DNA from 2 places in the Staphylococcus caprae genome. Region 1 is predicted to be linked to the other one. Evidence: predicted binding sites of a transcription regulator. Region 1 holds the regulator's gene; the other holds the start of a gene.
The links. The regulator NrdR, encoded in region 1, represses ribonucleotide reductase genes. The targets are predictions, from matches to a motif close to AACACNATATATNGTGTT.

Region 1 (17,320 bases):
AATTGTTATCAGATATTGATGAAGATGCGAATAACGAGGAAGTTACAGATAAAACGTTTGACGTTGAAACAGATTTTCAACACATTGATTTTAAAAATTTATCTCATGCCACAATTCATTTTGAGTTAGAAGACACCAATTATCTAAAAGATAATATATTAAAATTTGGATTATACACAGATGATACGCACATCGTAATCAATGCAGAAGATATTAAACAACATTCAGACTTAATCGAATGGTTAGAAGATGCACAAACTGTTAAGACTGTATATGATGCTAAGAAAACGTATGTAGCTGCACATCGTTTAGATATTAACATCCAAAACGTTCAATTTGATGTTATGCTCGCAAGCTATATTATTGATCCATCGCGTGCAATTGATGATGTGAAATCAGTCGTCTCTTTATATGGACAGAATTACGTTAAAGATAATGTTTCTATTTATGGAAAAGGAAAAAAACATCATATTCCAGAAGACAATATTTTAAATGAACACGTTGCGTCAATTACAGAAGCCATTGCGAGTGCTAAACCATTAATGGAAGAACAATTAAAAGAGTATAATCAAGTTGAACTTCTTGCAGATCTAGAACTTCCGCTTGCTAAAATTTTAAGTGAAATGGAAGAAATTGGTATCTACACTGATGTGAATGATTTGAAGCATATGGAAAATGAGATTCAAGAAAAATTAGATGTTCTTATTAAAAATATACATGAAGCTGCCGGAGAAGAATTTAATATTAATTCACCAAAACAATTAGGTGTCGTATTATTTGAAACATTAAAACTTCCAGTGATTAAAAAAACAAAAACCGGATATTCAACGGCTGTTGATGTACTTGAACAATTAAAAGGTGAGCATCCAATTATTGAACATATCTTAGAATATAGACAACTTTCTAAATTACAATCTACCTACGTAGAAGGCTTACAAAAAGTAATCAGCAAAGATAATAGAATTCATACGCGCTTCAATCAAACGCTTGCACAAACAGGTCGTTTATCAAGTGTAGATCCGAACTTACAAAATATTCCTATCCGCTTAGAAGAAGGTAGAAAAATTAGAAAAGCGTTTAAACCTACTTCAGAAGATAGTGTGATATTATCAGCTGACTATTCACAAATTGAACTACGTGTGCTTGCGCATATTACTCAAGATGAAAGTTTAAAAGAAGCTTTCATACATGGCCATGATATTCATACAGCTACTGCGATGAAAGTTTTCAATGTAGAGGCAAATGACGTAGACAGCCTTATGCGTAGACAAGCTAAAGCTGTTAATTTCGGTATTGTTTATGGAATTAGTGACTATGGCTTAAGTCAAAGTCTAGGTATTACGCGTAAGAAAGCGAAAGCATTTATTGATGATTATTTAGCTAGTTTCCCAGGCGTTAAGCAATATATGTCAGATATCGTCAAAGATGCTAAAGCGCAGGGTTATGTTGAAACGCTGTTACATCGTCGCCGTTATATTCCAGATATTACAAGCCGAAACTTCAATTTAAGAAGTTTTGCAGAAAGAACTGCTATGAATACTCCAATTCAAGGTAGTGCAGCAGATATTATTAAATTAGCTATGGTTAAATTTAATGAAAAGGTAAAAAATACGAACTACCATGCAAAATTATTATTACAGGTTCATGATGAATTAATCTTTGAATTACCTAAATCAGAAGTTGAAGACTTTAGTGAATTTGTTGAAGAAATTATGGAAAATGCGCTTGATTTAGATGTACCGTTAAAAGTAGATTCAAGCTATGGACCAACATGGTATGATGCCAAATAAAGAAAGGACATAAATATGCCAGAATTACCAGAAGTAGAACATGTGAAACGAGGCATAGAACCTTATATTAAAAACGAAAGAATTAAAAAAGTAATTTTTTCAGATAATGTCATTAAAGGTAAGAAAGACAATAGAGAAACAATCATTAAAGGTATGGAGTTAGATAGCTTTGCAAAGCTTACCGAAGGCTACACAATTACTCAAGTGTTAAGACGTAGTAAATATATTGTGCTTCATATCGAAAGAGATAACGATCAAAGAATTTTAATTAGTCATTTAGGCATGGCGGGTGGATTCTTCGTTGTTGACGACCTAGAGGACATTGCTACACCTAATTACCGTAAACATTGGCAAGTTATTTTTGAACTTGAAAATGAGAAAAAGTTAGTCTACTCAGACATCAGACGTTTCGGTGAAATTAGAAATGTCGCAGGATTTGAAAGTTATCCTCCATTTTTAGAAATAGCACCTGAACCATTTGAAGAAGAAGCGTTAGCACATTATTTAAGTTGCTTTGATATCAATAAATACGCAAACAAACCTATTAAGCAAATGATACTTGATCACAAAGTGATTGCAGGTGCCGGTAATATTTATGCTTGTGAAGCACTTTTCAGAGCGGGAGTTCGTCCTGATAAAATTGCACACACGTTGACACATCAAGAAAGAGAAATGTTATTTTATTATGTTCGAGAAGTGTTAAAAGAGGGTATAAAATACGGTGGAACGAGTATCTCTGATTATCGCCATGCTGACGGTAAAACAGGAGAGATGCAATTACATTTAAATGTATATAAACAAAAGTACTGTAAAATTTGTGGGCATGAAATAGAAACAAAAGTGATTGCCACTAGAAATAGTCATTTTTGCCCAAATTGTCAGAAATAAAGGAAGCGTGAGACTATGCCAAAGATTATCGGACTAACAGGAGGCATCGCAACTGGGAAATCAACAGTGTCAGAATTATTAACAGCATATGATTTTAAAGTTGTCGATGCAGACCTTGCTTCCCGTGAAGCGGTTAAAAAAGGATCAAAGGGTTTAGAACAAATTAAAGAAAAATTTGGCCCAGAGGCGATTGATGAAAATGGAGAAATGAATCGTAAATATATGGGAGAACTTGTATTTAAACATCCAGAACAACGATTAGAACTTAATAAGATTGTTCATCCCATAGTACGTGAAATCATGGAAAATGAGAAAAATCGTTATTTAAATGAAGGATATCATGTGATTATGGATATTCCTTTACTTTATGAAAATGATTTGCAAGATACTGTAGATGAAGTATGGGTGGTATATACATCCGAAAGTATTCAAATAGAACGTTTAATGGAGAGAAATAACTTATCTCAAGAAGATGCGAAAGCACGTGTGTATAGCCAAATTTCTATAGATAAGAAAAGTAGAATGGCCGATCATGTGATAGATAATTTAGGAGATAAACTTGAATTAAAACAAAACTTACAACAACTTCTTGAAGAACAAGGATATATCGATTCTTCAATTAAATAAGAGTATGAGCGTATGCGAATTAAGATATCGTGTACGCTTTTTGTTTGTATTACGTGAAAACAGAAAATCACTCATAAGTATAACTTATTTAAAATGATAGCTAAACGTAATTTATTTCAATTAGTAAACGCTTTCAAAAATAAATAATTATGTTATACTAATCCTATAAAGTATAACATATAAATAAATGCTCAAGGGGTGCTTTTAATGTCAACGAATATCGCAATTAATGGAATGGGTAGAATTGGAAGAATGGTATTACGTATAGCTTTAAAAAATGAAAATTTAAATGTAGTTGCTATCAACGCAAGCTATCCTTCTGAAACAATTGCACATTTAATTAATTATGATACAACTCATGGTACATATGATAAGAAAGTAGAACCAACAGAAAATGGTATCAAAGTTGGAGATCATGAAATTAAATTAGTATCTGATAGAAACCCTGAAAACTTACCATGGAGAGAATTAGATATTGATCTTGTTATCGAAGCAACTGGTAAATTTAATCATGGTGATAAAGCGATTGCGCATATTAACGCAGGGGCTAAAAAAGTATTATTAACAGGACCTTCAAAAGGCGGAGAAGTGCAAATGATTGTAAAAGGGGTTAATGATGATCAACTAGATATTAATCAATATGATATCTTTAGTAACGCTTCATGTACAACCAATTGTATAGGTCCAGTAGCCAAAGTCTTAAATGATAAATTTGGAATTGTAAATGGTTTAATGACAACGGTTCATGCTATTACAAATGACCAAAAAAATATTGATAATCCACATAAAGATTTACGTAGAGCACGTTCATGTAACGAAAGTATTATACCTACTTCAACTGGTGCAGCTAAAGCACTTAAAGAGGTATTACCAGAAGTTGAAGGCAAACTTCATGGTATGGCACTACGTGTTCCAACGAAGAATGTTTCCCTAGTGGATTTAGTGGTTGATTTAGAGAAAAATGTAACCGCTGAAGAAGTAAATGATGCATTCAGAAATTCAGGCTTAGATGGCATATTAGACGTTGAAGATGCACCTTTAGTGTCCGTTGATTTTAATACAAACCCTAATTCAGCAGTGTTAGATGCACAATCTACAATGGTGATGGGAGATAATAAAGTTAAAGTTATCGCTTGGTACGATAATGAATGGGGATATTCAAACCGAGTTGTTGAAGTTGCTGAACAAATTGGTCAACTTATTGAAGATGAAGCAACAGTTAAAGCAGTTTAATTAAATATTTAGTTAATCAATTTGGTATATAAAATCCGATACGATAGCTCTAAGATAATTTCAGTTTAGAATTGTCTTAGAGCTTTTTTATTACTACACTCATTTTTAAAGTAGTAAAATCCTGTTGTGTCATGGTGATTTTCTACGTCAAAAAATTTATATTGTCTTATAAAAGTGAAATTTTAATTTGTGACATGCATTTTTATTATTATTGTATTTATCTACGACATCCACTCTAAAATATTTCAGTTATTAAGTATAATAATTCGATTATTAGTCTAAAGGACCTTTCTTTTTTACAAGCCAATTTTATAGTATAATGAACGATAATCAAACTTAAGAGGGTGACATAAATGAAATGCCCAAAATGTAATTCAACGCATTCAAGAGTAGTCGATTCGAGACATGCTGATGAAGCTAATGCAATAAGACGTAGAAGAGAATGTGAAAATTGTGGCACTAGATTTACCACATTTGAACATATTGAAGTAAGTCCGCTTATCGTTGTTAAAAAAGATGGCACTAGAGAGCAATTTTTAAGAGAAAAAATATTAAATGGCCTAGTAAGATCTTGTGAAAAAAGACCGGTAAGATATCAACAATTGGAGGATATAACGAATAAAGTAGAGTGGCAATTAAGAGATGAAGGACAAACTGAAATATCTTCCCGAGATATTGGAGAACATGTAATGAAATTATTGATGCATGTAGATCAAGTTTCCTATGTAAGATTTGCTTCCGTCTATAAAGAATTTAAAGATGTGGACCAACTACTTGCTTCCATGCAAGGAATTTTGAATGATAACAAACGGAGTGATTAATCAATGGGATTACAATCCTATGAATATGGTTTGAGGCCTCAAGATGGCTTTGAAGTGATTAAAGAATTTCAAATAACGACAGAACACTTAGAAATACTAAATCGCCTGTTTACGCCTTTAATTGGGCCCCAGTCTATTGGACTTTATCATTTTATGAATCAGTTTACTGATGACAATAATCATTATCCGCTAACACATTATGTATTTATGAATGAATTAAAAATTAACCTTCTAGATTTTAGGAAGCAAATGGATTATCTAGAAGCAATAGGATTGGTCAAAACTTTCGTAAATCACGAAGAGAAACAAACACATTTTGTGTATCAATTAATTCAACCTCCAACAGCATATCAATTTTTTAATGATCCAATGCTTTCTGTATTTTTATATAGTGAGGTTGATAAGAATCGTTATCAAATGCTTAAAGCTCATTTTGAAAGGGATAAAAAAGATTTAAGTAGTTATCAACAAACAACACGAAAGTTTACTGAAGTATTTAGCGTTCCTAAGAAAATGATGGACCAAGATTTATCTAAACTTAAACAAATTAAGCACTATGATGGTGTTGATTTATCTAATGAGACATTCGATTTCGATTTATTAAAACAAATGTTAAATCATCATTTTATCAGTAATGAAATCATTGATAAGGATGCTAAAGAACTCATCATTCAACTCGCTACATTATATGGATTAACCCCAGATGGTATGAAAAAGGTTATATTAAATTCAATTACTAGTGCGCAACAATTATCTTTTGAAGAGATGCGGAAACAGGCGCGTTCTTACTATCTAATAGAACATGAAAATCATCTACCCAAATTACAATTAAAAGAGCAACAATCAGAAGTCTCATCAAATAGTGAAGAAATCTCACCTCAAAATGATACTGAAGCATGGTTGAAATTACTTGATGAAACAAGTCCAATTGATATGTTGGCAAGTTGGTCTGGGTCAGAGCCTACACAATCTCAGAAAAGTATGATTGAAGAATTAATGAATAGAGAGAAGATGAATTTTGGTGTCATTAATATTCTATTGCAATTTGTTATGCTTAAAGAAGATATGAAGTTGCCGAAATCTTATATATTTGAGATAGCGTCAAATTGGAATAAAAAAGACATTAAAACTGCGAAACAGGCTTATGATTATGCACTTCAAGTCAATCAACCTAAAAATTATGAGCAGAATTATAAAGGAAGTAGAAATTATTCAAGACAAAACAAACAATTGATATCTAAAGAAAAAACACCAAAATGGTTAGAAAATCGAGATAATCAATCTGCAAACACTTCTGAAAAACAATCAAAACAAAATGACGATAAATTAGAAAAAGACCGTCAAGCATTCCTAGAGAAATTAAATAAAAAATGGGAGGAAGGTGATGAGTGATGAAAAGCTTCAAAAATATTATGGGGTCGTCACAAGACTTAGATAAAAGAATTGAAAAAATAAAAAAAGACGTAATAAATGACCCAGATGTTAAGCAATTTTTAGAGCACCATCAATCTGAACTTACTAATGCGATGATTGATGAAGATTTAAATGTATTGCAAGAATATAAAGATCAACAAAAGCATTACGATGGTCATCGCTTCGAAGATTGCCCCAATTTTGTAAAAGGACATGTACCTGAACTCTACATAGAAAATGATAGAATAAAAATTCGATATTTAATGTGTCCTTGCAAAATTAAACATGACGAAGAACGGTTTAATTCTCAACTCATAACCTCTCATCATATGCAACGAGATACATTAAATGCCAAGTTGAAAGACATCTATATGGACCAACGCGATCGTTTAGATGTAGCGATGGCTGCAGAAGAAATCTGTACTGCTATTGCTAATGATGAAAAAGTAAAAGGGCTATATTTACATGGTCCGTTTGGTACAGGTAAATCATTCATACTAGGCGCAATTGCCAATCAACTTAAGTCTAAAATGATTTCCTCTACTATCGTGTATTTACCTGAATTTATACGTACTTTAAAGAGTGGATTTAAGGATGGTAGCTTCGAAAGGAAATTAGAACGTGTGCGAGAAGCTAATATATTAATGTTAGACGATATTGGTGCTGAAGAAGTTACGCCATGGGTAAGGGATGAAATCATAGGACCATTGCTACATTATAGAATGGTACATGAACTACCAACTTTCTTTAGTTCTAACTTTGATTATAGTGAACTTGAGCATCACTTATCTATTACAAGAGATGGATCTGAAAAAACGAAAGCCGCTCGTATTATCGAACGTGTTAAGACGCTATCCAACGCATATTATCTTGAAGGTAAAAATTATAGAAACAATTGAATTTTATTATATGAGGTGTATAATAGACTTAAATCTAAATCGTTGAAACTATTGAAGACAAGATAATTTAATCACTGTTACACAGAAAGTCATTAGCTAATGAGAATATGGCTAACATATTAAATGATTACTACTTCAGTAAATGATATTTGTAATGAATATCCGGCTCAAGACCGTTATCTTATGTAGAGAAGTTTAACTCTTTAATGAGAATAAGAGTTAAACGACTAGGGTGGTACCGCGATAATCTCGTCCCTTGTTTGGGGCGGGATTTTTTGTGTTTTATGGATATTTATTAAACAAGTCAACGATCAGATGCTTTATTATTTAGGAGGGTTAAGTATGGATCAAATTAATATTCAATTTCCAGATGGTAATTCAAAGGCGTTTGATAAAGGTACGACTACAGAAGATATCGCTCAATCTATAAGCCCAGGTTTAAGAAAGAAAGCTGTAGCAGGTAAATTTAATGGTCAAATGGTCGATTTAACTCGTCCGCTTGAAGAAGATGGATCAATTGAAATTGTTACACCTGGAAGTGAAGAAGCACTTGAAGTATTACGTCATTCAACTGCTCACTTAATGGCTCAAGCCTTAAAACGTTTATATGGAGATGTGAAGTTTGGTGTAGGACCGGTTATTGAAGGTGGGTTCTATTACGATTTTGATATGGATGAAAAGGTATCATCAGATGACTTTGACAAAATCGAAAAAACAATGAAACAAATCGTCAATGAAAATTATAAAATTGAAAGAAAAGTAGTAAGTAGAAACGAAGCTAAAGAATTCTTCAAAGATGATCCTTATAAATTGGAATTGATTGATGCAATTCCTGAAGATGAAAATGTTACTTTATACACACAAGGTGAGTTTACTGATTTATGCCGCGGTGTTCACGTACCTTCAACTTCAAAAATTAAAGAATTTAAGTTATTATCCACTGCTGGCGCTTATTGGCGTGGTGATAGTAATAACAAGATGTTACAACGTATTTACGGTACTGCATTTTTCGATAAAAAAGATCTAAAAGCGCACTTACAAATGCTTGAAGAACGTCGCGAACGAGATCATCGTAAAATTGGTAAAGACTTAGAGTTATTTACTAATAGCCAACTCGTAGGTGCAGGTTTACCTCTATGGTTACCTAATGGGGCTACAATTCGACGTGAAATTGAACGTTACATTGTTGATAAAGAGGTAAGCATGGGTTACGACCATGTATATACTCCTGTGCTCGCAAATGTTGATTTATATAAAACTTCAGGACACTGGGACCATTATCAAGAGGATATGTTCCCACCAATGAAATTAGATGAAACAGAAGAAATGGTATTAAGACCAATGAACTGTCCACATCATATGATGATTTATAACAATAAACCACACTCTTATCGTGAACTACCTATTCGTATTGCTGAATTAGGTACAATGCATAGATATGAAGCAAGTGGTGCTGTTTCTGGATTACAACGTGTTCGTGGTATGACTTTAAATGACTCTCATATTTTCGTAAGACCTGATCAAATTAAAGAAGAGTTCAAACGAGTTGTAAACATGATTCAAGAGGTATATGAAGATTTCGGTTTCGAAGATTATACTTTCAGATTAAGCTATAGAGACCCTGAAGATAAAGAAAAATACATGGACGATGATGAAATGTGGAATAAAGCTGAATCAATGCTTAAAGAAGCAGTTGATGAAATGGGCTTACCATATGTAGAAGCTATAGGGGAAGCGGCTTTCTACGGTCCAAAATTAGACGTTCAAGTTAAAACAGCTATGGGTAAAGAAGAAACATTATCTACAGCTCAACTTGACTTCTTATTACCAGAACGCTTTGAACTTACTTATATAGGAAGCGATGGCGAACAACATCGCCCTGTTGTTATCCACCGTGGTGTGGTTTCAACTATGGAACGTTTTGTTGCATTCTTAACTGAGGAAACTAAAGGGGCATTCCCAACTTGGTTAGCGCCAAAACAAGTTGAAATTATTCCTGTAAATGTTGATATTCATTATGACTATGCGCGTCAATTACAAGATGAGCTCAAATCACAAGGTGTACGTGTCGAAATTGATGACCGTAATGAAAAAATGGGATATAAAATACGTGAAGCACAAATGCAAAAAATCCCATACCAAATTGTAGTCGGTGACAAAGAAGTGGAAAATAACGAAGTGAATGTTAGAAAATATGGTTCAGAAGACCAAGAATCACTTGAAAAAGATGAGTTCATTTGGAATCTTGTTGATGAAATCCGCTTGAAAAAACATAGATAAGCTTGAAAAGACAGGCTGTATCATGTATATTACAATTGAATCAAATATAAATTAGAGTTAGAGGTTGCATTGTTAATCAGTAGCTAATCAGAAGTTGTATGGAACATATGTTGAATTAGCAAAAGGTAACAATGCCGAAACAAATGTAAAACCATAATTTACATTTGTTGGGACAGTTTTCGATAAGAAGCTGTACTGTCACTGAATGTGATGTGCTACCTTATATAGATAAAAGCAAAGTGGTTGCATATCTTAAAGGTATGTAACCACTTTTTTTGTTTGAGTTCTGTGTGTAACTAAAGTTCGTATAATTTCAATTCAATGATGATGAAATTAAGCCTACTCATAACTATGTATGATTTTAATCGAATTTTCATACAAGAAGTGTATAGTTATTCTACACAGAGAAATAGTTACATGTTAGCCTCTAAGACAAGGAAAGGGAACTTCTATGAGTAAAAATGAAAATCAAAATGGCGGTGTTCAAAGAGGATTAAAAGATCGTCATATTTCTATGATCGCAATTGGCGGTTGTATTGGGACAGGTCTATTTATGACTTCAGGTGGTGCCATTCATGATGCTGGTGCATTAGGTGCATTAATTGCGTATGCGATTATTGGCGCGATGGTATTCTTCCTAATGACTTCACTAGGTGAAATGGCGACATATTTGCCGGTTTCAGGATCTTTTAGTACGTATGCTACAAGATTCGTAGATCCTTCTTTAGGATTTGCTTTAGGTTGGAATTATTGGTTTAACTGGGTTATTACAGTTGCAGCTGATGTAACGATTGCAGCTCAAGTTATACAGTATTGGTCTCCAATGCAAGGGATGCCTGCTTGGGTTTGGAGTTGTATATTCTTAGTTATTATTTTCGCATTAAATTCTTTATCAGTGAGAGTGTATGGCGAAAGTGAATATTGGTTTGCTTTAATTAAAGTTGTTACTGTAATTATCTTTATTGTGATAGGTTTATTAACAATACTAGGTATCATGGGTGGAGAATTTGTAGGATTCGATACATTCACTAAAGGTGACGGTCCTATCCTAGGTGGAAACCTTGGAGGTAGTCTTCTCTCTATTTTAGGTGTATTCCTAGTAGCTGGATTCTCATTCCAAGGTACTGAATTAATAGGTATTACAGCTGGTGAATCTGAAAATCCTGAAAGAGCTGTTCCAAAGGCGATCAAACAAGTATTTTGGAGAATCTTATTATTTTATATTTTGGCAATATTTATCATAGGTATGTTGATTCCTTATGATAGTAAGGCATTAATGGGTGGCGGAGATAGTATTTCTACTTCACCATTTACACTTGTATTTAAGAATGCAGGTCTTGCCTTTGCAGCTTCGTTCATGAACGCTGTTATACTTACATCAGTACTATCAGCCGGAAATTCAGGAATGTACGCGTCTACTCGTATGTTATATTCAATGAGTAAAGATAAACTTGCATTTGCTTCATTTGGCAAAACAAACAAAAGTGGTGTACCTTATTTATCATTAATTGCTACTGGCGTACTAGTTGTACTTATTTTCGCTTTACAACACCTCAGTGGCGATGCATATGAATATATTGTTGCGGCGAGTGGAATGACAGGATTTATTGCTTGGGTAGGTATAGCGATTAGTCACTTTAGATTTAGACGCGCTTTTGATAAACAAGATTACGATAAAAGTAAGCTTAAATATAAAGCCAAACTTTTCCCATTTGGTCCTATATTCGCAGGTATATTATGTGTGATTGTTATTATCGGGCAAGATGTTGATTTTATTAAAACTGGACATTTTGACCTAAATAGATTTGTAATTACCTATATGGGTATACCTGTATTTTTAATCTTCTTCCTTTATCATAAATTACGCTATAAAACTAATATGATTCCACTTAATAAAGTGGATCTAAGACAAGATGTTTCAATGGAAGAAATTAGACATCATGATAAATAATAAAAAAACAATTGACTTACATGTTTATTACTGATATGATTGTAAACGTTGAATACGAAACGAACCAAGTAGAAGCACCCGCTTCTCACCTGTAGCGACGCTAATGCAGTTGGCAGGTTAATCATGTTACACAATAAATGTGTGAAAGAAGAGCGGGTAGTGATACTCGCTCTTCTTTTTTGCTTGGGACAATTTCGTAAAACTTTAGGAGGTGTCAACCATAGCAAAAGATCAAACTCAAATTAATGAGAAAATTCGTGCAAAAGAACTACGTTTAATAGGCCAAGATGGAGAACAAATTGGTGTGAAACCTAAACGTGAAGCGTTAGAAATGGCTGAACGTGTAGATTTAGATTTAGTTGTTGTAGCGCCAAACGCTAAACCACCTGTTGCGAGAATTATGGACTACGGTAAATATAAATTCGAACAACAGAAAAAAGAAAAAGAAATGAAAAAGAAACAAAAAGTTATCAATGTTAAAGAAATACGTTTAAGTCCAACTATTGAAGAACATGACTTCCAAACTAAGTTGAAAAATGGACGTAAATTCTTATCTAAAGGCGATAAATGTAAAGTTTCTATTCGTTTCAGAGGACGTGCAATTACGCATAAAGAAATTGGTCAACGCGTATTAGAAAAATTTGTAGATGAATGTAAAGATATCGCAACTGTTGAACAAAAACCTAAAATGGAAGGGCGCCAAATGTTCATTATGTTAGCGCCTGTCAATGAAAAATAATCGTCAATTAATAGGAGGAAATGAATCATGCCTAAAATGAAAACTCACCGTGGAGCAGCTAAACGTGTTAAAAGAACTGGTTCAGGTCAATTAAAACGTTCAAGAGCTTTCACATCTCACTTATTCGCAAATAAAAACACTAAACAAAAACGTCAATTACGTAAAGCTAAATTAGTGTCTAAAAGTGATATGAAACGTGTAAAACAATTATTAGCATACAAAAAATAAGAAATAGTACGATAGTTAATATCTAAGGAGGAATTTATTATGCCACGAGTTAAAGGTGGAACAGTTACAAGAGCCCGTCGTAAAAAAACGATTAAATTAGCTAAAGGTTACTTCGGTGCGAAACACACATTATACAAAGTAGCTAAACAACAAGTAATGAAATCAGGTCAATATGCTTTCCGTGACCGTCGTCAACGTAAACGTGATTTCCGTAAATTATGGATCACTCGTATTAATGCGGCTGCACGTCAACATGACATGAGCTATTCTCGTTTAATGAACGGCTTGAAAAAAGCTGAAATCGACATTAACCGTAAAATGTTATCAGAAATCGCTATTTCTGACGACAAAGCTTTCGGTGAATTAGTATCTAAAGCTAAAGAAGCTTTAAAATAATAATTGATTAAGAGATGATGTAGAGGTCATCTCTTTTTTTATTGCCAAATCGCAAGTGTTAAATCGCAAAATATAATGATTTTTGCTAAAATGACAGGTATAAAAGTATAAATTCAAAAGGAGATAAAAATGTCTAAATTTGATGAACAAATTATCGTTGTACCAAGAAGTGTATTATTTAATGATGATAAAAATGCTTTCAATGGTTTTTTACATAAAAATAATATTAAAGGAAAAGACATCTTTAATGCTTTAAGTGAATATGAAGTCAAAAGACGTGGTGATATGGAAGAAGATCCTACGTTTAAACAGCTTATCTCTTATTGTTTATTAGAAAATGAAAAAGGAGAAATTCTTGTCTACGAACGTCTATCTGGTGGCGGAGAAGAGAGATTACACGGTCAATCTTCTATTGGTGTAGGAGGTCACATGAATGACGTCGTTGGTGCAGATTCTATTAATGAAGTTTTAAGAGTTAATGCGCAAAGAGAATTGGAAGAAGAAGTAGGTCTAGCTAGTGAAGATTCACAAAATATGGAATATATTGGTTTTATTAATGATGATACTAATGAAGTAGGTAAAGTTCATATGGGTGTTGTGTTTAAAATTACTGTCCATACTTCTGATGTTGAAGCAAAAGAAACTGATACACTTAGAATAAAGTGGGTAGAAAAAGGAAGTATTGAATCTTACGATGATTTTGAGACATGGAGTGCTTTAATTCTTCAAGACCTATAAAGATTGGAGTGCATAATAATTGTCAAATGTAATTCCTTTTCCACAATCTGAACAAAAAATAATCACGAAAATAAAAAATGCTCAACACAATCATGATTATGAAGAAATGTATGATCTATTTGAAACCTACGAAAGACATTTCGAACTTACTGAAGATCTTGCTTTGAAAAAATGTTGGATGCTTAATCAAATGAGTTCATTTTTAGAATTAAGAGAAGAAGCCATTATATTATTGAAGCGTGGATTGAGTTGTTATGATGACTTAATGATTTATTACGTTAAGAGTTTAAATGGTTTAGGTCAATATTATCAGACAGTTGAAGTAATCAATCAAATTATTGATGAAGTGCGTGATCATAAAACAAGAATGGCACTCTTTCCTTTAAAAGAGTATGCACAATCTAAATTAGATGAAGATCGACAAATGATTTCATCATCTCTTGCAAAATTCGAAGATTATAATAGTAGAGAACAAACAGCATTAGTTTTACAACTGATTGATAATGGACATTATCAATTTAAAGAGAGTGTTGCGCATTTATTATCAATATTGAAATTACCTCATAATATTATGAGCCTCATGTTAGAATATTTAAGATTTGCTGAATACGATAATGAAATTGTAATCAGAAAGTATGGTCAAGAGGTAAGCGTCATACCTTCAAACCTAACTGGATTAGAACATACAACGATGAAAGAAACTGTGATTCCTCAAGTGATACAAAGGCTTGAAGAAGGCGCATTACACATTGTAGATGAAGCGCATCATATTATGAATAATCATTCAATACTCTTATATCCATTAGAAATTAAATCTCTATACCATATTGATGAATGGATTAATGCTTATGATGTTTATTTTAAATCATTAATTGGTATAGAAATAACTGTTGAGAATTTAAACACATTAGAATTTATTAAATCTTTAGATATTGAGAACTGAAATTCATTTGTTGCAAATTTAGAAAAAGAAATTTAATATAGTATCTATTGAAAATAAATAAACTTGAAAAACTCAGTGTTTTCAATGTTTGTTTACGATTTAAACCTATGATATAATAGGGAAGTTGAAAAAAATAAATTAGTCAATCATGGAGGTATTTATACATGACAGCAACTTGGGAAAAAAAGGAAGGTAACGAAGGCGTATTAACAGTTACTGTTCCTGCAGAAAAAGTAGACAAAGCATTAGATCAAGCATTTAAAAAAGTAGTTAAACAAATTAATGTGCCTGGTTTCCGTAAAGGTAAAGTGCCTCGTCCAATCTTTGAACAACGTTTTGGTGTAGAAGCATTATACCAAGATGCAGTAGATATCTTATTACCTGAAGCTTATGGAGAAGCTATTGATGAAACTGGTATTAATCCAGTAGCACAACCTGAAGTAAGTGTTACTCAAATCGAAAAAGGTAAAGACTTTATCTTCGATGCTACAGTTACAGTTGAACCAGAAGTTGAATTAGGTGAATATAAAGGTCTTGAAATTGAAAAACAAGACACTGAACTTACTGATGAAGAATTACAAGAATCTATCGATCACAGTTTAGGCCACTTAGCTGAAATGGTTGTTAAAGAAGATGGCGCTGTTGAAAATGGCAACACAGTAAACATTGACTTTAGTGGTTCAGTTGATGGTGAAGAATTTGAAGGCGGTCAAGCTGAAGGCTATGACCTAGAAGTTGGTTCAGGTTCATTCATCCCAGGATTCGAAGAGCAATTAGAAGGTATGAAAACTGGAGAAGAAAAAGACGTTGTTGTAACTTTCCCAGAAGAATATCATGCTGAAGAATTAGCAGGTAAAGAAGCTACTTTCAAAACAAAAGTAAATGAAATCAAATATAAAGAAGTGCCTGAGCTTACTGATGAAGTAGCAAATGAATTAGATTCAAATGCTGAAACTGTAGATGAATATAAAGAAAACTTACGTAAACGTTTATCTGAACAAAAAGCTACAGAAGCTGAAAATACTGAAAAAGAAGAAGCAATCAACAAAGCTACTGACAACACAACAATTGATATCCCAGAAGCTATGGTTAACACTGAATTAGACCGTATGATTCAAGAATTCGGTCAAAGAATTCAACAACAAGGTTTAGACTTACAAACGTATTATCAAATCTCTGGTCAAAACGAAGAACAATTAAGAGAGCAAATGAAAGATGATGCTGAACAACGTGTTAAAACAAACTTAACGCTTACAGCTATTGCAGATGCTGAAAATGTTGAAGTTTCTGACGAAGATATCGATAAAGAACTAGAAAAAATGAGTGAACAATTTAATATCTCAGTTGAAGATATTAAATCAACTTTAGGTAATACAGATATCGTGAAAAATGATGTACGTATTCAAAAAGTTATCGATTTATTAAGAGATAACGCTAAATATGTTGAATCAACAAAAGAAGACTAATTATTAGGTGAAGTTACTTTGACGATATCGTCAATAAAGTATAATTAATCAAAGATTGTTCATATTTAATGACTAAGTGAAAAAGGTAGCAGATACATGTAATGTGTATCTGCTATAACTATTTAAGCAGATAAATTGTAAATGCACAAAGTTGCATTGTAGAATGCAATCTAGTATAGTCTTTAAGGAATAGGGGTGTAAAAAAGAATGTTCAAATTCAATGAAGATGAAGAAAACTTAAAATGTTCTTTCTGCGGTAAAGACCAAGATCAAGTTAAAAAATTAGTCGCAGGAAGTGGCGTATATATTTGTAACGAGTGTATTGAGCTTTGCTCAGAAATCGTTGAAGAAGAATTAGCTCAAAATACGTCAGAAGGATTTACTGAATTACCAACTCCTAAAGAAATTATGGATCATTTAAATGAATATGTCATTGGCCAAGAAAAAGCAAAAAAATCATTGGCTGTTGCAGTTTATAACCACTATAAACGTATTCAACAATTAGGCCCTAGCGAAGATGATGTAGAGTTACAAAAAAGTAATATCGCATTAATTGGTCCTACAGGTAGCGGTAAAACATTATTAGCGCAAACATTAGCTAAGACGCTTAATGTACCATTTGCGATTGCAGATGCTACAAGTCTTACTGAAGCAGGCTATGTAGGCGACGACGTTGAAAATATTCTATTACGTTTAATCCAAGCTGCTGACTTTGATATAGATAAAGCTGAAAAAGGTATTATATATGTCGATGAAATTGATAAAATAGCTCGTAAATCTGAGAATACTTCTATTACACGTGATGTGTCTGGTGAAGGTGTTCAACAAGCCTTACTTAAAATTTTAGAAGGTACAACTGCAAGCGTTCCTCCACAAGGTGGACGTAAACATCCAAACCAAGAGTTAAT
Region 2 (17,320 bases), 870 kb from region 1:
GATAGGTCGACAAGCTTGGCTGATCTTATAGATTGGTTGTTTCTTAACGAATACAAGATAGCCAATAGGTAATGCAGGAAGAACATAAATTGCCCATGCGATAGGGCCCCAATGGAACATACCGTATTGCGTAGCATATTGTAGTGCTTCGTCAGACATTGATTTCGCGCCGTTTGGTGGCACTTGATAATAGAATGCCCACTCTATGACACCCCAATATAAAATATCTGAACCGATACCAGCACAAAATAGCATTGCAGCCCATGTGAAATTATTAAATTCTGGTTTGTCACTTGCCTTCCCTAACGTGACATTACCGTACTTACCAAATGCTATGTATAGAACGAAGCAGAATATTGCAAGCCCCATAAATAAATACACAGAACCAATTGAATTTGAAATGGCACTATTGATGTCTGTGATGATTGTTTCACTTGCTTTTGGAAAGGCCATCATAGGTATAACAGCAAAAAGTAATACGACAACTACACCTATAAAGGTCGGCCAGTCCATAACTTTTTCCTTTTTCAATTGTGATCCCCCTAATATTATTTTATGAATCGTGTTGTTCAATTACGCTCAATTTTTATTGATTCACAAAAAAGACAATAACGAAGTTTTAATAATAATGCAAATTCCATACAAATATTTTTGATGACTTGATTGAATATTTATATAGTTTTAAACATTTTGATGTTTATACAAAATGACTATGACAACAGTGTTAAATTAAAATTTAACAAAATGAACGAACTTTACAGTATGTTCTCTTTGGATTTTTATGCATTTATATTGAATAATTATTTATTTCCAAAAATGTATTTCTTCATCAAAGTATTTCAATTTTTTCAAATAAAAACTACTTCCCCATTTGATTGGAAAAGTAGTTTGAATTTCATCTCAATTTTTAATATCCCAATAATGTTTTAATTAGGAATCCTGTAATGATAGATACAGTAATAACGAAAAATCCTGGTACGATGAAGCTTGTTGGTCTCGTTCGTCCCGTTTCGTCCAGTTCAACAGCAAAAAGTAATGTAGGTTGTGCGGGTATAACAAAGTTAACATTTAATGTTTGGACCATTGCGACAAAGTAAATAGGTGGTATACCTATACTCATTACAATTGGCACCATTATTGAAGCTGTGGCAGTTTGTGAAATGACAATCATTGCAACCACAGATACTAAGATTATGACTAACCAAGGAACCTGACTGACAGTTTGACCAATGTCATTTTTTAATATCTTTAAGTTTTGAGGTGCATTAAAGATTGTAGCCCCTAGCCAACCTGGCCCTAATACTGCAAACAACGCTCCCATCGCTGACTGCGTAATATGTGATGAGAGAATCTCAGACGTATTAATTTTAATTAATAGTAAGTTGATTGCTGCGCTTAAGTACATAAAGAATTGTACAATCTCAGTCATTTCAACTTTCACTGTCTTTCCATTTACATCAAATTCTGGCATCAGATGTGGAAATATACCAAACGTTAAAATTCCCATAACACAAAGTAGAAAGACTAGCACGCCTATTTTTACTTTTCCTGAAAATTCATTCTCAAGTTCAACCTCTGGAATTTGAACTAAACGCTCTGAATCACCACGTACTTTCTCTTTACGTCCGACAAACGTACAGAACACACTCAGTAATAGCATACTAATGATTGCTGTTGGTAATACAATACTCAAATATTTTCCCATTGAGATATGATAACCCGCTAAAACTGAAATAATGTAAGCAGTTGCTGAAGCAGCCGGACTACAAAGTAATGCCAAATTGGCTGTCAATACTGAAGCAGTCAATGCACGTTTAGGTTGAATGTGTGCTTTCTGAGCAGTCTTTGCAATAATCGGTTCTAAAGATAAAGCGATATTCGCTGTTCCGATCCCAAACACGAAAAAGAACACAATCATTGGTGCTATAAAAATAATAGATTTGGGAAAACGTTCAATCACACGTGATGCAATATAAACTAAGTAGTCGATACCGCCTGTAGCTTGAAGTGTCCCACCTGCGATGCCGATAGAAAGAATGATTAAAACTGCTGTAACAGGGGCTGAACCCGGAGGTAATTGAAATACAAATATCATGATCAGCTGTGCGACAATGGCAAAGATACCACAACCAAGCGCACCGGCTGTTCTAAGTCCTAATAGTATCGCTAGAATCATTATGATGATTTCTATGATAAACAATAACATGGAAGGATCTCCTTACTCTTGATGAACGAATTTAGTCATTACCTATATTTTATCATTTAAAGATGTAATAAGTATATATATAACAAGAATATTATTATTCTTCGCTTTAACAACGTTTAATCATTATCACTTTTCATCATTATCGTCATTTCATTTATTTGAAATTTCATGTTAGATATAAAAAAAGGATAGTCTGATACATAATTATCTAAAAATAAAAGCAGTAAGATGATTTCAATAAGGATTCATCTCACTGCTACATTTATATTCAATACTTCGTATTGCTTAGGCTCCCTTGCCGCGGGCATGGCTTGAGCCTGTAGTCTCAAGACGCATGCTATTCCTGCAGGCGTGTCGCCATCAATACTTCGTATATTTTTCAAAATTAGACTTTCACCCGCTTCTTCAAGACACATATTCAATAATGCCGTCATGTTGTAATGAATCATGAACGTTGATGACACGTTGATTTAATGACCCTTTATATGGCAAATTAGGCTTATAAAGTTGGTACATAAAAAGCCCATCTACTAATACATCAGTAAGTTCAAGTAATTCTCGACGTTCATCTGTTTGATGTTTTAAATATTCAAAAAGAAACCCGGTCCATATCCAAATTGTTTTACTGTGTCCGAACCGTTGTCTAAAAGCACGGGCAATGCGTAACGTAATATTTAAGTTACAAAATGGTTCTCCACCTAAAATACTTAATCCAGAAATATAGGAAGGCTCACAATTCTCCAATATTTCCTCTAAAATATCTTCTGAAAATGTTTCACCATATTTAAAATTTTGTGCCTTCTCGTTATAGCATTTTTTACATTGAAAAGGACAACCAGAAACATACACACTACAACGGACGCCTTCACCATCAACAAAACTGTGACTTTCAATTTTCGCGATATGATTCTGTCCAGTTTTAATGTCTAATAGACTCATGAGCGTGGTTCCTTCATATGTTTGACTCTTGCGCAAATTTCTTTCTGACGTCCTTCGATGACAGGTCTTTGAACAGGATTTCCTAAATAGCCACATGTTCGTTTAACCACATCGACAGTTTTAGGGTCGCTATTGCCACAATGTGGACATTTATAACCATTTTCAGTCGTTTCAAAATCCCCGTCATAATCACATTTATAACAATGATCAATTGGTATATTTGTTCCTAAGTATCCAACTTTATCGTATGAATAGTCCCATACTGCTTCTAAAGCTTTGAGATTATGGTTCAATTTAGGATATTCACAATAGTGTATGAAACCTCCACTAGCGTAGTAAGGGTAATCCTTTTCAAAATCTAACTTCTCAAAAGGTGTGACATCTTTACGTACGTCGTAATGGAATGAATTCTGATAGTAACCTTTGTCAGTGATATCAGGTATGTCACCAAAACGTTCTCTATCTAATCGACAGAATCGGTCTGTTAACGACTCACTTGGCGTGCTATAAATACTGAACCAAATATCATATTTCTCTGTCCATTCGTTCTGATAATGTTTCATCTCTCTAAGAATATCTAATGTAAACGTCTTAGCTTCTTGATTACTTTCCCAATCTGGTCCGTAAAACATTGTAGCTGCTTCATATAAGCCTATGTAACCCATTGAAATCGTAGCACGTTGTTGCTTAAATAGTGCGTCTACGTCTTCTGAAGCTTTCAATTTGTATTTAAATGCACCACTTTTGTATAAGATAGGCGCATTATTAGGTATCGCATCTTTTAAACGTTCAATTCTATACACTAACGCATCATGCATGAGTTCCATTCTTTTTTCGAAAATATCCCAAAACATATTCATGTCACCATTAGACTCAATAGCAATTCTTGGAACATTCAATGTAACGACGCCAAGGTTACAGCGTCCATTATTTTCAAAATGACCCTCAGCATCTTTCCAACTAGGTAAGAATGAGCGACAACCCATCGGCGCTTTGAAATCACCTAATAGCTCAATAAGTTTATCGTAATTGAGAATATCAGGGTACATACGTTTCGTAGAACATTCTAGTGCGAGTTGTTTAATGTCATAGTTTGGATCAGTAGGATTAAAGTTAACACCTTTCTTTATTGAAAATACTAGTTTAGGGAAAATGGCAGTCATACGATCTTTACCAAGCCCTTTAATTCGTGTACGTAAAATAGCCTGTTGAATTTTACGGCTTAATTCATCTGTCCCAAGTCCAAATCCTAATGTTACAAACGGTGTTTGACCATTTGAAGTATAAAGTGTATTGATTTCATACTCTAAACTTTCAATCGCGTCTCCAATGTCTTTTGTAACTTGTTTATCTACGTAGGCATCTAATTTATCCGGTTGAACAAATTCTTGAGCTACTTCACGGTGATGTTGTGCGTTAAGTTGAGCATATGTACTTAATAATTCGTCTACACGGTCGACTGTACAGCCACCATACTGACTACTAGACACATTTGCGATGATTTGAACAAGTTGTGCTGAGGCAGTTTGTATTGATTTAGGAGAAGTGACATGTGCGTTGCCTATTTCAAATCCATTTTCCAACATATCTTTCGCATCAATTAAGCAGCAATTCGTTAGTGGTTGAAAAGGATGATAATCTAAATCATGGAAATGTATATCTCCTGACAAATGTGCTTCGGCAACTTGTTTAGGAAGTAAATGTTCGAGTGCATAGGACTTTGATACAGTGCCTGCTGTTAAATCTCTCATTGTTGAGAATGTATTACTATCTTTATTTGCATTTTCATTTAATATAGTAGGATCTTTAGTAATTAATCGAGTTAACGATTGCTCTAATGTCGTCATTTTTATCACCTTTCTCTATATATAGTATCTATTTTTAAAATATAACACTATATATAGTATTACAATGAATAACCTAGTCGTTCACAGAAACGTCACAAAGAGTTTAACTTTTAGTGAACTATATGTATGACGAATAGATTGTTGCAGACAATTAAAAAATGTCCTAACAAATGACAATTAATTCAAGTGTTAGGACATTCATATTTGTTTAAATTATTTATTTTTATCTTCTATATTATGATTATGAGCAAATTTATCTTTAGCCTTATCAGCTTCATGATGTGTTTTGTCTTTAGTTTGATTTTCTAATGTCTCTGTTTCATCACCTGTATGCCCTTTTGCCATTTCAAGATTCTTCTCCGTATTCTTACGTTTTTCGGCTTTTGAACGTTTATCATAAGCACGTTCTTCATATACTGAACCTACCGTTAATATGAGTATGACAGCAATAGTAACAATAATAATTACTGCTAATATTATCCACATCCAAATATTAAATTCCATGCGATTTCACCATCCTCAACACTTTTTAGTTAGTTTAATGCTATTCTTAGTTGTGTTTTTCCCTTAAATAACGTGTTCAATCACATAAGGCTATGTATTGTTGATGGCTATTCCACTTTTCTAAAATAAATGCAAAAAAAGCCACGAACCTCTACCGATTCGTGACTTCAATATTAAATATATTTGTGGATACAAAATTATGAAATATAGTTATAAGCGCTTGCTTGGCTAGCTGAAATTGTACGTGTAGATACAACACCAGGTCCGCCGTTATAGTTCATTTCAGATACTTTTACAGAACCGTCGTTGTTTACGTTTTCAACATATGCAACATGACCGAAAGCACCTTGTGATGTTTGCATTACCGCACCTTGTTTAGGTTTGTTATTTACTGTGTAGCCGTCTTGTGCAGCTGCGTTAGCCCAGTTATTAGCGTTGCCCCATGTAGAACCGATTTTACCGCCTACTTTGTCAAATACATAATAAGTACATTGACCTGAAGTGTAAAGGTTTGAACCTGAAGATGTTTGACCTGAGAATGCAGCTGATGAATGGTTTGAAGATTGTTGTGTTGGTGCAGATTGTGTAGTAACTTTAACGTTTCTATCTGAAGTTGAATAGCTTGCACCTAAACCTCCGCCATTATTGTTTGATTGATATGATTGAGTTTGGTTGTTATTTGAACCATTGTAATTGTAGCTATAATAATTATTTGAATTATAGTTTTGAGTACCTTGGTTAGCATTTGAGTAGTTAGCGTTATTTCCTTGTTGAGCTTGATTAGGGCTCCAGTTACCTTGCCAATTGTAGTGATAATTACCTTGTTGATCAATTGTATAAGTGTAGCTGTATGAATAAGGATCATTAGGGTTATATCCGTTATTGTTATTTTCCGCTGCATCTGCATCATGTTGCATGAAACCGAATGTTGCAATACCTGCTGTTGCGATTGTAGCTGTAGCGATTTTTTTCATTTTTAATATCCTCCTAAATTTTGTAAATCTTTAACTATCTCGTGGCTACCTTCAATTTTCTATTTGCAATATCATTTTAATTTTTCTTCGTTAATTAACGACAAGACACACTCTAACAGACACACAACCATTTGTGGGCGATGTTAATGCTTTGTAAATGAATCATAATAATGTAACGCTTTCTTGTAAAAATGATGTTTGATTTTTACAGAATTAAATTTACTTTCATGACAGGAGTTATAGCATTTTATTCAACAATGTTGTACGAACTGTTGTAATTTATCTGATAATTTTACAACCTTATTTTTTCATAAAAAAGAGGTGAAACTTACGTTCCACCTCTTAAGAGTTAATCGTCTTTTTACTATACGTATGACTATAATACATTGCCTTCATGATTGTTCTTATTTACTTTTATCTTCTAGATATTTCACAAACACATCTTTATATAGATCAATATAGTTATGATATGTATCTTTTTCTAAATATTCATCTACTTGATGTGCTTCAAGTGGTACACCAGGTCCGAAAATTGCAAAATCAACATCATCTTCGCGATCTTTTAATAAATTAGAACCGTCTGTTGTACCGATTAATGCGCTGACAATCATTTTATCATCTACATAATCAGGACCAATGTTAGCGATACATTTGACTAACGCGTTGTCTTTATCACTTTTTACCAAACTATTATCGCTTGGCACTTCGAAAGTTAATCTATCCTCATCTACTTCTTTGATGACATCTTTAAATAACTTCTTCACAAATTCGTTATCATATTCCGGTACAGTTCTAACATTATATTCTATGTAGGCATGTCCAGGAACTGAATTAAACTGACTTCCACCATTAATAATGGAACCAACCATTGAAAATCCTGATACAATATTTTCTTGTTCCTCAGTTAACGAATCATCAAGAAGGCTATTAAACATTGGCGCTACATCTAATTCATGTTTTGTATCTTCTTTTTTAATATCTTGATACTTGTTTTTCATTTGATTCACGAAATCAACAAGCGTATCTATCGCACTATCACCTAAGAATGGCACTGAACTATGCGTTGTTTTACCTTTCGCTGAAACTTTACAATCCATTGAACCTTTGTGTGCGTAAAATATCATACTTTTTGTAGGCTCGGCGATGATGAGACCATCTACATCGTCCATGTACCCTTCTTTAGCAAATAATTTGGCACCTTCTTGCTCTTTTTCTTCTCCTGTTGTAGCTAATAAGCGTATTGTACCATCTTTTAAAGCATCTTCTTCTTTAAGCTCAATAAGTGAAATGACAAGTGCTGCAAGGCCACCTTTCATATCACTCGTTCCTCTACCATACAATTTCCCATCTTTTTCAGTGAGTTCGAATGGAGGATATGTCCATTCATTTTCATCTCCACTTGTCACAACATCCATATGACCACTTATTGCTAATACTGGAGAACCACTTCCAATTTCAGCTACGATATTTGCTCTTTTATCGTTTACTTTTAAAATATTTGAACCAATGTCATGCTTTGATAATAACTTTTGTAGATACTGGCACACTTCGATTTCATTATCATTTTCTGTTCGAATCTCTACCATATCTGCCAATATTTGTAGTTTTTCTTCTTCACTAAATGTACTCATTTCATCACTACCTTTTTTGTTCTTCATTTATTTCTTAACAAAATACAGCAATGTTAAACATTATATAATAAGATGAAAAAGTAGTATTAGTTTAAATAGCTCACTAGTGTATGCATGGCAATGTTTTCAATGGAAATCGATTCAAAACAATCATGCTAACTGAATGTTTCAACCTTTTAAATATATCGATGTGCTTTAAGATAATGGATGACGCGATCTACAGATTCTTCAATTGTTTCATTTTCCGTATCTAGAATAATTTCTGGATGTTCTGGAGCTTCGTAAGGTGCGCTAATTCCTGTAAATTCAGGTATTTCTCCATCACGTGCTTTCTTATATAATCCCTTAGGGTCACGTTTCTCACATTCTTCAACGCTACATTGTGTATAGACCTCAATAAACTCATCGTCTTCAAGAATTGCACGAACGTTATCACGATCTTCTTTATAAGGAGAAATAAATGCCGTAACAGTCAATGAACCGGCATCTACCATTAACTTGGCTACTTCACCAATACGACGGATATTTTCAGTACGGTCTTCAGGGCTAAAACCTAAATTTTTATTTAAACCATGACGTACATTATCCCCATCTAAACGGTATGTTTGTTTCCCTTCATTGAATAATGCTTTTTCAAGAGCGACGGATACGGTTGATTTACCAGACCCAGACAATCCAGTGAACCATATCACTGCGCTTTTATGGCCATTACGATTTTGTCTTTCTTCTTTCGTTACTTCTGAATCATGCCAAGTAATATGATTAGATTCACTCATGTTATCTTTCCCCTCTATTTATTATTTTTGTTGTAACCCTTTAATAAGCACTTCAGCAACTTCTGGTCTAGAGAATTCAGGAGGTAGTGATTCACCATTACGTAACTTTTCTCTTACCTTTGTACCACTTAGATGCAAATGTTGCGATGCATCATGAGGGCATGTTTTAGCGGTTGCCATATTGCCACACGTTTCGCAATAAAATGCATGTTCAAATTTTAATATTTGAACATCTAGTTCATCTTCAAATTGAGAAATGAGTTCTTGTGCCTCGTATGTGCCGTAATAATCACCTACACCCGCATGATCACGTCCTACAATGAAATGTGTACATCCGTAATTTTTACGTACTGTCGCATGAAGTATTGCTTCACGTGGCCCTGCATAACGCATAGCTGCTGGATAAATCACTAAACGCGCTCTATTTTCCGGGAAATAATTCTTAAGAATGGCTTGGTAACTTTCCATACGTACATCAGCAGGGATGTCATCAGATTTTGTTTCTCCAACTAGAGGGTTTAATAATAGACCATCCACGATTTCTAACGCTGATTTTTGAATATATTCATGGGCACGGTGAACAGGATTTCTTGTTTGGAACCCAACGACTGTTTTCCATCCTAAGTCATGAAATAACTGTCTTGTCTCAGTTGGATCTAAATGATAATCGGAAAATTCATCATGTTTAGGACGATTCAATAATTGTATAGGACCTGCTAAATAAACATTTCCTTTTTCATATACCTTTTTCACACCTGGATGTGCCGCTTCAGTTGTTCCGTATACAAGTTTCGCTTCTTTTTCTTTATCATATTTGTACTTTTCTTCTAATTTTAAAGTACCGTATAATTCTCCATCTTCACCGTATAAGGCAACATGCTCTCCAATTTCTAGCTGATCCGCTTCCTCTTCAGTTACTGGAAGTGTGATAGGAATACTCCAAACTAATCCATTTTCTAAATGTGTGTCTTCAACCACTGCCGTGTAATCCGCTTTGTTCATAAAACCTGTTAAGGGACTAAATCCACCTATACCGATCAACTCTAAATCTGATATACTCCATGGATTTAACGTGATTGACTTGTAGGATGAAGCTTCTTTGATTAAATGTTCTCTTTCTTCACCTTCGAGTACTCGATTAATTAATTCTCCACCATGTGGTTTGATTGTATAATTGATTACTTCTTCATTATTAGACATCGTTTCATAACCCCTTTATCCAATTAATTATATTTGTTTACTCGGCTTTTCTTGTAAGAAAAAGACAATAACTTGTTTCGAACCATCTGAACAATGAGTAGAACAATGATTGACGCAAGAATAATAAATCTAACTGTATTTGAAATTGTTGCATCTTTAACGAAATAACTTAATAATGCATTACTATTTGTGAATATAATTAAACCACCAACACAAATAGCTAAAATATTTATAGGTAAAATTTTAACTAAATAAGCAGAAATCGGAGCTGCAATCATTCCACCAACACTAAGCGCAATGACAGCAAACCAATTAATTTGCGTTAAACCTAAAAATATAATAAAGCTTAATGCAGCAGAAGACGTGACAAAAAATTCACTCGCTGAGACTGTACCAATCGCATAACGTGGTTGAATCTTCTTACTTGAGAGCAAAAGTGGCGTATTGACTGGTCCCCAGCCGCCACCACCTATAGCATCTAAAAACCCAGCGATCGCGCCTTGTGGAATAACTTTGAAACTACTTAAATCTCCAACATGTGTATGATGTTCATGTGTTCTTTTAAATAGGAACTGATATAAAATGTAGAACCCCATACTTAATAAAAATAATGCAATGAACGGTTTAATATAATCACCATGAATAAATGTTAAAACACCCGCTCCAATAAATGCGGAAATAGAACCAGGTATCGCAAGCTTTAACATCGTTGGCTTATGAACATTTTCGAATTTCCAGTGAGATGTTCCTGAAGCTGCAGTAGTTGCAATTTCTGAAAAATGAACCGTAGCAGAAACAACTGCTGGTGCGATGCCGTAAGTTAATAGTATAGATGACGACGATGCACCGAATCCCATGCCGAGTGACCCATCTACAAGTTGAGCTAAGAAGCCTGCAATTGCGAATATTAATACTTTGCGCATATATTATACGCCCCCATTCTTCATTTGACTTGTGATTTAAGCCATCGGATGAATTCATGTTGCTTAGTCTCATCTAAATATTTTTCTGATAAAATTTGTTCAAGTAACGCTTGTTTATCAGATGGCTCTATTCTGAGTGCTTTAATGTATTGTCTACTTTCATATAAAAATTGAACGTAATCCGCGTAATCTTCGGTGTATGTATGTTCTAAATTTTTGATAATACGTTGGCCTAATTTCGGGCTTGCCCCTTCAGTAGAAACGCCAATCGTTAATCGGTTTCTTTTAAAGATATTGGGAAACGTTACATTACCTAATTCGGCTTGTCCCGCATGATTAAATAATGCATGTCGAGGTAATGCGTGCATCACCTCTTCATTTATCTTCTGATCATTAGTGGCTGCTATCACAAAGTCTGCATCATCAATATCTTGTGGTTCAAAGCACTTATTCGAATATGTGATACATTTTGTTTTAACCAGTTGTTCAATGGTCTCAGTTAAGGTTGGACTTACCACGTGAATCAATGTCGTATAATCTAATAATGTTTGAACGCGTCTCGTGGCGATTTTACCCCCGCCCACAATTACGACTTTCTTATCTGTTAAATCCAACATTAATGGCATATTCACGTTAAAGCCCTCCTGAAAGTTTATAGTATTCATCTTACTATTTTTCTTCATTTTCTGAAAATTAATATTAAAACAACAAAGGATTGATTTAAATCACCATACGATTCAGATGTTACTTTGTCGATAAACTCAGTGACATTTCAGCTTGATCTGCTTGTTCTCTAAACCAATTAATCTTCTCTCTCATATGAACAACATCGCCAACTATAATGATAGCTGGATTTTTAATTTGGTGTGACTTCTCTACAATAGTACTTAATGTACCTGTAACTGTTATTTGTTGTTCTGATGTTCCCATATGAACAAGTGCTACAGGTGTATCAATTGAACGACCGTGTTTAATCAATAATTGACAGATTTCAGGAAGTCGTTTCACTCCCATATACACACATAAAGTTTCAGGTCCATTAGCTAGGTGTTCCCAATATTGTTCTTTAGTCATTCCTGTTTTATTCACTGCAGTTACGAACGCCACTGACGAACTAAAGTCACGATGCGTAACAGGAATGCCTGCATATGCAGGTGCTGCAATGCCAGAGGTAATGCCTGGCACAACTTCGAAAGGAATATTGTAATTTGCTAGCTCTTCTGCTTCCTCGCCGCCTCTGCCAAAGACAAAAGGATCGCCACCTTTTAAGCGTGTAACTGTATGCCCTTTTTTAGCTAAAGCGACCATCATTTTATTCGTCTCTTCTTGAGGTAAAGCATACCTGTTAGGGTCCTTACCACAGTAGAAGAATTTGGTCGAGGGTGACGCAAATTCTAAAATTTTCTTGTTAACAAGACGATCGTAAAGTATAACGTCAGCTTCTTTGATGGCTTTTAACCCTTTAATCGTTAATAAATCAGGATCACCAGGGCCTGCGCCAACTAGAAATACCTTGCCCATATCAATCACTCCCCCTTTTGATTAGCTATGGAAGTCTCGACCATCGTGAACTTTCGCTACGACACCTGAACGGATAACGAAGTCACCAAAGTGTTCGCCGTCTAAGCGCTCTTTTCCGTAACTTATCAATAATGGACGTAAACTATTTAGAATTTCATTTTCATCAATATTTTCTTTATACAATTTATTAAGACGTTCGCCTTTGAAGCCCCCGCCTAAATACATATTGTATTTACCTGGAGCTTTTCCGATAAATGCAACTTCTGCAAGCGCTGGACGCGCACAACCGTTTGGACAACCTGTCATACGGATTGTGATTTCATCGTCTTGTACACCCGCTTCGTCTAATAAGTCTTCTATCTTAGAAATAAGTGATGGTAAATATCTTTCAGATTCTGCCATCGCTAACCCACAAGTTGGGAAGGCTACACATGCCATAGAATTCCTACGTAATCCAGTATAGTTCTTGCCATCAGTCAAGCTATATTTATCAATAATGGCTTGAATTTCATCTTTTTTCTCTGGTGTTACATTGGCGATGACTAAGTTTTGGTTAGGTGATAGTCTGAAGTCTCCTGTATGAATTTCAGCTATTTCTCTTAATGCTGTTTTCAATTGATAATCTTCAGTATCTTTGACACGGCCATTTTGGATAAATAAAGTAAAATTCCAATTACCGTTCCCTTCAATCCAACCTAAACGGTCACCGTTATGTTCAAATTCAAAATCTCGTGCCTCTTCAATCTTCCATCCTAAACGACGATTCAATTCTTCTTTAACCCACTGTTCTCCTAATCGATCAACAGTATATTTGAAACGTGCGTTTTTACGATTTTCACGATTACCATAATCACGTTGAATCGTAAGTAATTTTTCGCAGACCTCTACAGCACTCTCTTTAGGAATAAAACCGATCAGTCGACCAAGTTGAGGGTATGTGTTTGTATTACCATGCGTCATACCCATGCCCCCACCAACAGTGACATTGAACCCAACTAATTCGCCATTATCCACGATAGCGATTAATCCAATATCTTGAGAATACACGTCGATATCATTTGAAGGTGGTACCGCAATACCGATTTTGAATTTACGTGGTAGATACGTACTGCCGTATATCGGTTCCTTTTCCACACTAGAATCTAAAACTTTCTCACCGTCTAGCCAAATTTCATGATACGCGCCCGTACGAGGTAATAGATGATTACTTATATGAGTGGCGTAATCATTCACTTCCTTATGCACTTGAGATTGATAGGGATTCGGATTACACATAGTATTACGATTCACATCACCACATGCAGCGATAGAATCTAGCACAGCGTTATTAATTTCTTTCATTGATTGTTTTAAATTACGTTTGAGAATGCCATGGAATTGGAATGCCTGTCTCGTCGTTAATTTAATCGTATGATTGGCATGGTTGTTTGAAATTTCATCCATTGCTATCCATTGATCTGGTGTCGCTTTACCCCCGGGAACGCGCACACGAATCATAAAACTATATGCTGGTTCTAATTTTTGTTTACGTCGTTCATCTCTTAAGTCTCTATCATCTTGCATGTAACTTCCGTGGAACTTTAATAGTTTCGCATCATCCTGTGAAATTGCGCCCGTAATAGGATTAGCAAGACTTTGTTCAATTGTGCCACGTAGAAAGTCACTATCGGCTTTTAAATATTCCATTTCATCAAGATTGTTACCAAGTTCTTCTGAAATTTGCTTATTTGTTTTAGCCATGTATCCCCCATCCTTTCAATTAATACACGTCTCGTTGATATCTCTTATCTCGTTTCAATTGTTTTAAATATTCTTCTGCATCTTCTTCAGATAAGTTTTGTTCTTTCATTAATACTTCTCTAATTGCTAAGTGAACATCTTTAGCCATTTTACTTTCATCACCACAAACGTAGATTGCACCGCCATTCTCAATCCATTGATTAAATTGTTCACTATTTTCAGCAATCTTATGTTGCACATACACTTTTTGGTCTGTATCTCTTGAAAATGCCACATCCAACTTAGATAGTGTTCCATCGTTTAACCATTCTTGCCATTCTGTTTGGTACAAGAAATCAGTTGTAAAGTGTTGTTCACCGAAGAATAACCATGTATTACCTTTAAATCCTAGTTCTTCACGTTCTTGCATGTAAGATCTAAAAGGTGCTACGCCTGTACCAGGACCAATCATAATAACTGGTGTTTCTTCATTTTGAGGGAATTTAAAGTTCGGATTACGTTTCAAGTAAATTGGCACTGTGTCTCCTTCTTGAATTCTCTCAGCAAATTGGACTGAGCATACCCCTGTACGATCTCGACCATGCGCATTGTATCTGACAGCTCCTACAGTAATGTGCACTTCATCAGGCGTTGCCTTATAACTACTAGATATTGAATATTCTCTAGGTGGTAACTTTCTCAATAATTGATACATATTTTCCGGCTGTAAATCCGTTGTAGCAAAGTCATTTAATAAATCGATTAAGTCGCGTCCTTCGATATAATTTTGAATCCACGCTTTATCTTGAACTTTCTCAGATAGTTCTTCATTGTCGAAGAAAGTGGTCGCATTCTCTATTAACGGTTTCGTTAATTTCGTAATTTCAAAGTGTGATGTTAATGCTTCTTCAAGATTAAGTGTGTCTCCATCATCATTGATTAATACTTGAGTATCTGGACTCCAACCTAATGTACTGATTAATAAATCAACAAGTGCTGGGTCGTTTTGAGGTAAGACCACCAGACAGTCGCCCGGTTCGTATTCTTCACCAAAATTATCAAGTAGTAATTCAACATGTCTTGTTTCTTTATTCGAACCTCGACCGTTTAAATTAATATTCGTCAAAACTTCAGCATCATAAGGATTGGACTTAGAGTATTTCTTCTCCTTTGCGGACTTTATTGATTCACTCACCACTTGTTCACTATCTGTATCAGCTGGCGTAGAATCTATGGCATTGATGACATTTGCCATCCACTTTTCAGCGTCTTCATCATAATCCACATCACAGTCGACGCGGTCATAAATTCTTTCCGCACCAAGTTCTGCAAGGCGATTATCGAAATCCTTACCTGTTTGACAGAAGAATTCATATGTCTGGTCACCTAAAGCTAACACTGAGAATCGCACACCATCTAATTTAGGCGCTTTACGACCATGAATATATTCATGTAGTTCAACTGCGTTATCTGGTGGATCACCTTCACCATGCGTTGCTGTAACGATAAATAGGTCTTCAACTTTTTTAAGATCTTTCGGTTTGAAATCATCCATAGACTTGAGCGTGACTTCGTTTCCAATATCTGATAAACGTTCTTCAAATATTTCTGCTAATCCTTGTGCATTACCTGTTTCAGATCCATAAAGAATGGTAATCGAACGTTTCTGTGGTATAACTTCAGGCTCTTTCTCTTGCAACATCTCTTCCGTTTTCTGTTCTACGGATGGTGTTGAAGAAGTTGTACCATTAAGAGAGGTTTCTCCATTTGCAACATTCGATTGTTGATTTGCTATAAGGTAGCCACTCAACCATACTTTTTGGTCTGGTGTTAAGGTTTGGAGTAATTCATTAATCTGTGATGCTTGCCCTTCAGTAAAGGGACTATTAGTGACACTTAAGTTCAATCATATACACCTCTTATCTATAATATCCCGATATTTTGTTTACTCTATATTTGAAAATGAATTTGCAATATCGTCAATTCTAGTATGTACCAAATATTCTCTACAGTAAAACAAAGAAAATAAAGCATTTTGTCGGACAATGAGTATACATGAGCCACCGAGAATGTTCTTCGTATATCATTTCAAACATCATACTCACATAGTCAAAATGCAACCTATTCTTTATACCTTATCGGAATACTAGGTTTTAATTGTAAAAAATTTTATTTACCTTTATGGTTTGTCAGCAACATGTAATCCGCATTCTGTTTTCTCGAAGTTAGACCATCTTCCAGCACGTGAATCATTCGAGTCAAATACAGGCGCAGTGCATGGAATACAGCCGATACTAGGATAATGCTGATCATGTAATTCATTGTAAGGTAAGTCATTACTCTTGATGTAGTCCCAAACCTCGTCTTCTGTCCAATAAATTAACGGACATACTTTAACTGATTTAAAACGTTCATCTTTATTAATAAAATCTGTGCTAGCACGTGTTGGTGATTGAGCACGTCTTAATCCAGAAACCCAAGCTACAGCTCCAGTTAATACCTCTTCAAGTGGCTTTATCTTTCTGATGTAACAGCATTGGTTTGGATTGTTCTTCCATAAGGCCGGATTATATTTTTCAGCTTGCTCTTCTAATGTAAGTTCTGGTTTCTTCATTTTAATGCGAAGTTGTGGATATTTGTCTCTCACTCTATCGATTAAATCATAGGTTTCTTGAAAATGTAGATCAGTATCTAGAAAAACGATTTGAGCATCTGGTTTAATTTGAGAAATTAAATCGATGAGTACCATACTCTCTGCACCGAAACTACAAGAATAAACAATGTCGTCACCATATGTTTTGTACGCCCAATTTAATATTTGATAAGCGCCCTTTGTTTCATCGTCAGTATTGATAGCGTTAATAAATGGATCGCCCGTAAAACTTTGATAAGTAATCTTATCGACTGAAATCAATTTATGGTACCCCCTTGTTCATAAATTTATTCAATTATGTTAATTCCTATCTGAATTGTCAGAATAATTATGTTTTATACTTTAACTACTTTTATATTGAAAGTCAAGATGAGAGTGTAAATATTCATGATTAATTTTTAGAAAATAAATAAAAAAATTTCCCTCA

Region 2: the regulator NrdR is predicted to act here: its motif matches at 5,036-5,053, upstream of nrdD (anaerobic ribonucleoside-triphosphate reductase).

Annotation. Positions count from the first base shown of each region.
Region 1 covers NZ_AP018587.1:1,240,503-1,257,822, forward strand. Annotated here, with positions in the region: gene polA (DNA polymerase I) at 1-1,790, shown strand, start outside; gene mutM (bifunctional DNA-formamidopyrimidine glycosylase/DNA-(apurinic or apyrimidinic site) lyase) at 1,806-2,678, shown strand; gene coaE (dephospho-CoA kinase) at 2,694-3,305, shown strand; gene gap (type I glyceraldehyde-3-phosphate dehydrogenase) at 3,513-4,538, shown strand; gene nrdR (transcriptional regulator NrdR) at 4,892-5,359, shown strand; gene JMUB898_RS06000 (replicative helicase loading/DNA remodeling protein DnaB) at 5,363-6,751, shown strand; gene dnaI (primosomal protein DnaI) at 6,751-7,671, shown strand; gene thrS (threonine--tRNA ligase) at 8,014-9,951, shown strand; lysine riboswitch at 10,002-10,177, shown strand; gene JMUB898_RS06015 (amino acid permease) at 10,403-11,902, shown strand; ribosomal protein L20 leader region at 11,963-12,086, shown strand; gene infC (translation initiation factor IF-3) at 12,114-12,641, shown strand; gene rpmI (50S ribosomal protein L35) at 12,669-12,869, shown strand; gene rplT (50S ribosomal protein L20) at 12,909-13,265, shown strand; gene JMUB898_RS06035 (NUDIX domain-containing protein) at 13,395-14,003, shown strand; gene JMUB898_RS06040 (hypothetical protein) at 14,023-14,946, shown strand; gene tig (trigger factor) at 15,111-16,412, shown strand; gene clpX (ATP-dependent Clp protease ATP-binding subunit ClpX) at 16,620-17,320, shown strand, end outside.
Region 2 covers NZ_AP018587.1:372,593-389,912, reverse strand. Annotated here, with positions in the region: gene JMUB898_RS01685 (BCCT family transporter) at 1-531, opposite strand, end outside; gene JMUB898_RS01680 (anaerobic C4-dicarboxylate transporter family protein) at 908-2,206, opposite strand; gene nrdG (anaerobic ribonucleoside-triphosphate reductase activating protein) at 2,612-3,145, opposite strand; gene nrdD (anaerobic ribonucleoside-triphosphate reductase) at 3,142-4,992, opposite strand; gene JMUB898_RS01665 (hypothetical protein) at 5,206-5,496, opposite strand; gene JMUB898_RS01660 (CHAP domain-containing protein) at 5,694-6,470, opposite strand; gene JMUB898_RS01655 (ArgE/DapE family deacylase) at 6,875-8,101, opposite strand; gene cysC (adenylyl-sulfate kinase) at 8,278-8,877, opposite strand; gene sat (sulfate adenylyltransferase) at 8,899-10,077, opposite strand; gene JMUB898_RS01640 (sulfite exporter TauE/SafE family protein) at 10,101-11,000, opposite strand; gene JMUB898_RS01635 (NAD(P)-binding protein) at 11,021-11,632, opposite strand; gene cobA (uroporphyrinogen-III C-methyltransferase) at 11,745-12,521, opposite strand; gene cysI (assimilatory sulfite reductase (NADPH) hemoprotein subunit) at 12,543-14,261, opposite strand; gene JMUB898_RS01620 (assimilatory sulfite reductase (NADPH) flavoprotein subunit) at 14,281-16,146, opposite strand; gene JMUB898_RS01615 (phosphoadenylyl-sulfate reductase) at 16,420-17,151, opposite strand.